One region of the Bradyrhizobium sp. USDA 4502 genome, then DNA from elsewhere that is predicted to be linked to it. Evidence: riboswitches for the same ligand, from Rfam matches in the RefSeq annotation. Region 1 holds a riboswitch; the other holds the start of a gene.
What was found. A riboswitch is a leader RNA that binds a small molecule or an ion and turns the genes downstream of it on or off. The one in region 1 is predicted to bind glycine.

Region 1 (3,380 bases):
TGCCATCGGTGCTGCGGATTTTGCGGTGCAGCTAATCAGTCCTGTTGGCCGCGATTATTCCTCCGGTGAAGTTCGAAGCAGTCCACTGGAAGGTGGATTGATTTCAGCTTTGCGCGCGTCGGCGGGCACATCGAGCCCGGCGCCGAACGACGGCGCCATCGGCGGCGTGTCGAGGTCGCGCCAATCGTCGATCGCCTGGGCCACCATCTGCGCCGTCGCCGCCGACAGCGTCCAGCCGAGATGACCGTGGCCCGTATTGTAGAACACGCCCGGAATCCGTCCGGCGCGAACCACCGGCATCATGTTCGGCATCATCGGGCGCAGGCCCGCCCATGGCACGACTTTCGACGTATCGATCTCCGGGAAATGATGCCGCACCCAGTCCACCAGCGGTTGAATGCGATCGGCGCGAATGTCGCGGTTGAAGCCGTTGAACTCGGCGGTGCCGGCGACGCGGAAGCGGTCGGCGCCGAGCCGGCTGGTGACGATCTTCGCAGCTTCATCGAGCAGGCTGACGGTTGGGGCGGCATTCCGGCTTTGCGGCGCATCGAGCTGCACAGTGATCGAATAGCCCTTCACCGGATAGACATTGACGCGGTCGTTGAGCAGGCTGGCGAAGTGGCGGCTCGCCACGCCGGCGCAAATCACGATCCCGTCCGCCTGTAGCTGCTGTCGCGTCGCGACCGCAGCATCATGTGAAGCAGCTTCGTTCCAGCCGATGCGGAAGCCGTCATCGCCGTGTGCGATCGTGTCGACGTCGGCTTCATGGACGAAGCTCGCGCCACGGCGGATGCAGGCGTCGGCAAGCCCACGCGTGAATTTGTGAATATCGCCGGTCGCGTCGGACGGCGTGAAGAAGCCGCCATAGCAGGTTGTCTGCAGCGCGGGTTCGATGACGCGGATCTCGTCCGGGGTCACCGGCCGGCGGTCGAGCCCGCCTTGCTGCAGCAGCGTGTTGACCTTGAGGCCGGCTTCGAAGCCGGCCCTGTCGTGATAGACGTGCAGGATGCCGCGGCGTTCGAGATCGAAGGCGATGTTTTCGCGCTCTGCGATCGAGAACAGATGCTTGCGCGCTTCGATGGCGAGCTTCGTGGTCTCGATGGTGTTGCCGCGATAGCGCGTGATGTGGCCGACGAACTCGCTGATCCAGGAATATTTGTGCCAGCTCGGCTTCGGGTTCATCAGCAGCGGGGCGTCGCTTCTGAGCATCCAGCGCAGCCCCTTCAGGATGGTCGCAGCACTGTTCCAGACTTCGGCGTTGCTGGCGGAAAGCTGTCCGCCATTGGCGAACGAAGTTTCCATCGCGGCGTAGCGATGCCTGTCAAGGACAGTCACCTTGTAGCCGCGTTCAAGCAGGGCATAGGCCGTCGTTACGCCGGTGATGCCGGCGCCGATAATCGCGATATGTGGCATGATGGTTGTCAGGCTCCCGTGGGTTAGAGTCGCCGAACCACCGGTCAAACCGGCATTCGGCGCCCCATCTGTCACGGTACCTGAGAGCTTGATCCGCATCGGGCTGTGGCCAGAAGCGAACTATCCCCTTCGGTGGACGTCATGGCCCTTGATGTGCGGCCATGTTCGTCTCTCTCCAGATCGTCCTGACGATACAGTCCTTTTGCCTGAGAGTTTCCGGGGCGGTTGCTCCGTCGGCGCCGAAGCCAACAACACGAATGTTGTCGCTTCGATCTCTCCCGCATCGTCGCGTTGGACGGCCGGACCGTAGGCGAAGCCTTAAAAATGGACAAGGCTAAATTTCGATCCGGCAGTGCCAACGTGTTGTGCAGTGCAATCGATGTCAGTCCAGCGTCGCCAGCAGTGCCGCCATCAGGCGGCCGCGTTCGGCGAGGCTGTCGACCTCGATGTGCTCGTTGAGCGTATGTGCATCGGCGCCGCGAACGCCGAGGCCGTCGAGCGTGGGGATGCCCATCGCGCCGGTGAAGTTGCCGTCCGAGCCGCCGCCGGCGCTGCCGTGCGGCAGATCGAGACCCATCGCTGCAGCAAGGCCTTTTGCCTTTTCATAGAGCGCCATGGTGCCCGCATCGGGCTCCCACACCGGGCGGGTGACGCCGCGCGTCACCTTGAAGGTCACGTCGTTGGCGGTGCCCGACAGTGCCAGCATGCGCTCGACGCCACGGTCGAGATCGGCCTGGCGCTTGGCCATGCTGAGCGCTTCGCCGGTGCAGGTCGTTGCGACGCAATTGACCCACTGGCCGCCATGCACGATGCCGACCGAGAAGGTGCAGTCCTCGGTGGTCATGCCGTCGATGGCGATGATCTGCCGCGCCATCTCGCGGATCGCGGAGCGGCCGGAAGACAGCGTTGCGCCGGCATGGCTGGGCTTGCCGGTGGCTTCCAGGTTGAAGCGCGCGATCGCATAGCGGCCGGTGACGACGCCGTTGTTTGGACGGCCGGGCTCCGGCACCAACACATATTTGTTGCGCGCGGCTTCCGCCTCGATGATGTCGCGCGTCGACGGCGTGCCCACCTCTTCGTCGGGGGTGAACAGCACGGTGATCGGCAGCGGAGTCGTGAAAGAGGCGCGCGCCAATTGCCTGATCGCCTCGATCGACAGGTAGTTGCCGCCCTTCATGTCGAAGATGCCCGGCCCGAAGCACTTGTTGCCTTCGCGCCGCCACTTCAGGTTCTCGATGGTGCCGACGGGGTGAACGGTGTCCAGATGGCCGGCGATCAGGATGCCGGGCTGGCCTTGTTTCGGATGGGGAAAACGGGCGCGGACGCAGCCCGCGAAGCCCTGGCGTCCGGCGATGCGCTCGATCGTCGCACCCATGATCGCCATCTCGCGGGCGGCGAGATCGAGCATGCGTTCGACCGCGGCGGCGTCCCAGGTCGGGCTTTCGCATTCCACCCAGCTGCGCAGGCCCTGCAGCATCGTTTCGGAATCAAAGGGGAGATTGGCGGGGTTCATCGTTGTTCTCTCTTGTTGTTCTGACGGCGCCGGCATCGCGCGCGCGTTACGAAAATCTCAGCCGACGATTTTGTAAAGCCAAAATCTGGCGCGCGGCCTCATTCGTTTGTGTACGTCCGATGCGACCTGAAACCGATTGACGCGCTTGGCGCTTGGTGCAAGTCTCGATTTCACAAGCCATACAGCATGTTAGTTCGCCTAAATAGCGAACCACATGCATAACGAATAAGCCGGCTTTGACCAGTTACACGTCAGGAGAGATTGCATGTTCCCTATCTCGCGTTGGAAACACCGCACGCTAGCGGCCGCGTTGACGGCGCTCGCGCTGTCGTTCGCGCCGCAGGAATTGTCATTCGCGCCGCAGGCGATGGCCGCGGGCAAGACCATCACCGCGGTGATGCACTCGGATCTGCGCGTCATCGATCCGATCATGACCACGGCCTACATCACCCGC
Region 2 (3,380 bases), 170 kb from region 1:
ATGTGGTGCCGACGCCGAGCGTGCCCTGCTCCACCGTGCCGAGATGCACGAACAGATCGCCGGCCTTCTTCTGCGTGTCGGTGACGCGGAACTTGACGCCCTCCCCGGTCAGCACGCCGGTGTCGCCGACCTGGCCGCCGGACTCGCCGTAGAACGGGGTCTGGTTCAGCACGATCGCGCCGCTCTCGCCGGCCTTCAGGCTCTCGACCTCGGCGCCGTCCTTGATCAGCGCCGTCACCGCGCCTTCCGCGCTCTCGGTCTCGTAGCCGAGGAATTCGGTCGCACCGAGCTTCTCGCGCAGCGGGAACCAGATCGCCTCGCTCGCCGCCTCGCCCGAGCCCGCCCACGAGGCACGCGCCTTGACGCGCTGCCGCTCCATCGCGTCGGTGAACGACGCCTGGTCGACGCTGATGCCGCGCGACTTCAGCGCGTCCTGCGTCAGATCGAGCGGGAAGCCGTAGGTGTCGTACAGCGTGAACGCGGTGTCGCCGTCGAACATGTCGCCCTTCTTGAGGCCGGCGCTCTTCTCGTCGAGGATCGACAGGCCGCGCGCCAGCGTCTTGCGGAAGCGCGTCTCCTCCAGCCGCAGCGTCTCCTCGATCAGCTTCTCCGCACGGACCAGATCCGGATAGGCCTGGCCCATCTCGCGGACCAGCGCCCAGACCAGGCGATGCATCAGCGGCTCGCTCGCGCCCAAGAGCTGTGCATGGCGCATCGCGCGGCGCATGATCCGGCGCAGCACGTAGCCGCGGCCCTCGTTCGACGGCAGCACGCCGTCGGTGATCAGGAACGCGGACGAGCGCAGATGGTCCGCGATCACCCGATACGACCCAACGTTCTGCTCGTTCGGACCGTGCCCGAGGGTAGACGCGGCGGCATCGATCAGATTGCGGAACAGATCGGTCTCGAACACGCTCTCGACGCCCTGCAGGATGCAGGCCATGCGCTCGAGCCCCATGCCGGTGTCGATCGAGGGACGCGGCAGCGCTACGCGCTCCTCCTTCGTCACCTGCTCGTACTGCATGAACACCAGGTTCCAGAATTCGAGGAAGCGATCGCCATCCTCATCCGGGCTGCCCGGAGGGCCGCCCCAGATGTGCTCGCCGCGGTCGATGAAGATTTCGGAGCACGGTCCGCACGGGCCGGTGTCGCCCATCGCCCAGAAATTGTCCGAGGTCGGGATGCGGATGATGCGGTCGTCCGAGAAGCCCGCGATCTTCTTCCAGTAGCCGGCCGCCTCGTCGTCGGTGTGGTAGACGGTGACCAGCAGCTTGTCCTTCTTCAGCCCGAAATCCTTGGTGATCAGATTCCAGGCGAGCTCGATCGCGCGCTCCTTGAAGTAATCGCCGAACGAGAAGTTGCCGAGCATCTCGAAGAAGGTGAGATGGCGCGCGGTGTAGCCGACATTGTCGAGGTCGTTATGCTTGCCGCCGGCGCGCACGCACTTCTGCGACGTCGTGGCGCGCTGGTAGCCGCGCTTCTCGACGCCGGTGAAGACGTTCTTGAACTGCACCATGCCGGCATTGGTGAACATCAAGGTCGGGTCGTTGCGCGGAACCAGCGGCGACGAGGCCACGATCTCGTGCCCGTTCTCCTTGAAGAAGTTCAGAAATGTCGACCTGATGTCGTTGACGCTGCTCATGTTCATCCAATCGGAAAAAGGGGCCGGCCAGCCGCAAAAAGGCGTCATTTTCCGGCCGAACGCTTTTAGACATTGCCAGCTGCGGTGTCCAGAAACTGTGCAGGCGGATCATGGGCTTGCCGCGGCAGCACAAAGCCCATTGGATAGTTGCTGCAGCTGCGTTGACAGTCTTGGTGGCGCCGTGTTTTCTACCTACCTATACCTAGTCACGTCGGGAGAGACCGGCCTTACCGCCGGCGCCGAAGGAGCAACCGCCCCGGAAACTCTCAGGCAAAAGGACCGCGTGACGTCTGACATCTGGAAAGAGACGCTGGGGTTCGCCCCGATGCGTCCGCCGACGGGATAATACTCTCAGGCACAGCGACAGATGGGGCTTTCTGCAGGTTTCTCAAGGGGAAATAGGTCCCCGGCGGGAACCGCGAGGGCCCTGTGATGCTTGCGCGCGAAACCTCCCCGCTGAAACAGACCCCGCTGCACGCGCTGCACCTTGCGCGCGGCGCCAAGATGGTGCCGTTCGCCGGCTATGACATGCCGGTGCAATACGCGGCCGGCGTGCTGAAGGAGCACCTGCACACCCGCAAGGAAGCCGGCCTGTTCGATGTGTCGCACATGGGCCAGCTCGTGCTGAGGGCCAAATCTGGCAAGGTCGCGGATGCCGCGCTCGCGCTGGAAAAACTGGTGCCGCAGGACATCGTCGGTATCGCGCCGGGACGGCAGCGCTACGCGCAATTCACTAACAATGACGGTGGCCTGCTCGACGACCTGATGGTGGCGAATTTCGGCGATCACCTGTTCCTGGTGGTCAACGCCGCCTGCAAGGCCGAGGACGAGGCGCATCTCCGCGCGCATCTCTCCGACGCCTGCGAGATCATCTCGCTGGCCGACCGCGCGCTGATCGCGCTGCAGGGCCCGAAAGCCGAATCGGCGCTGGCGAATCTTTGTGCGGATGTCAGTTCGATGAAATTCATGGATGCCGGTCCGCGCGGCGTCGGCGACGTCGACTGCTTCGTCTCGCGCTCCGGCTATACCGGCGAGGACGGCTTTGAGATCTCGGTGCCCGCAGACAAGGTGGAAGCCCTGGTCACCGCGCTGCTCGACAATCCCGACGTGTTGCCGATCGGGCTCGGCGCGCGCGACAGCCTGCGGCTCGAAGCCGGGCTGTGCCTCTATGGCCATGACATCGACACCACGACGACGCCGGTCGAAGGCGCGCTGGAATGGTCGGTGCAGAAGGTTCGCCGCAGCGGCGGCGCCCGCGCCGGCGGCTTCCCCGGCGCCGACAAAATTCTCGCGCAATTCGCAGATGGCGCTGCGCGCCGACGGGTCGGCCTGAAGCCTGACGGCCGCGCACCGGTGCGCGAAGGCGCCGCGCTGTTCGCCGATGCCGGCTCGACCGAGCAGATCGGCAAGGTGACCTCGGGCGGCTTCGGCCCGAGCCTCAATGCGCCGGTTGCGATGGGCTACCTGCCCACGGCCCTTTCCGCCGTCGGCACCACCGTTTTCGCCGAAGTGCGCGGCCAGCGGCTGCCGCTGAAAGTCGCCGCTACGCCCTTCGTCCCCAATACCTACAAACGCTGAACGCCAAAGGATCGACCCCATGACGACGCTGTACACGTCCGACCACGAATGGCTCCGCATCGAGGGCGACGTCGCCACGATCGGGATCACCGACTATGCGCAGTCGCAGCTCGGCGACGTCGTGTTCGTCGAACTGCCCAAGGTCGGCCGCAGCCTGAAG

Region 2: another riboswitch for glycine. It lies ahead of gcvT (glycine cleavage system aminomethyltransferase GcvT); the one in region 1 lies ahead of ACVW1B_RS19330 (D-amino acid dehydrogenase).

The regions. Positions count from the first base shown of each region.
Region 1 covers NZ_JBSSGF010000001.1:4,164,575-4,167,954, reverse strand. The annotation lists gene ACVW1B_RS19330 (D-amino acid dehydrogenase) at 55-1,413, opposite strand; glycine riboswitch at 1,480-1,594, opposite strand; glycine riboswitch at 1,598-1,704, opposite strand; gene ACVW1B_RS19325 (M20/M25/M40 family metallo-hydrolase) at 1,796-2,926, opposite strand; gene ACVW1B_RS19320 (ABC transporter substrate-binding protein) at 3,192-3,380, shown strand, end outside.
Region 2 covers NZ_JBSSGF010000001.1:4,334,987-4,338,366, forward strand. The annotation lists gene alaS (alanine--tRNA ligase) at 1-1,642, opposite strand, end outside; glycine riboswitch at 1,845-1,933, shown strand; gene gcvT (glycine cleavage system aminomethyltransferase GcvT) at 2,075-3,220, shown strand; gene gcvH (glycine cleavage system protein GcvH) at 3,240-3,380, shown strand, end outside.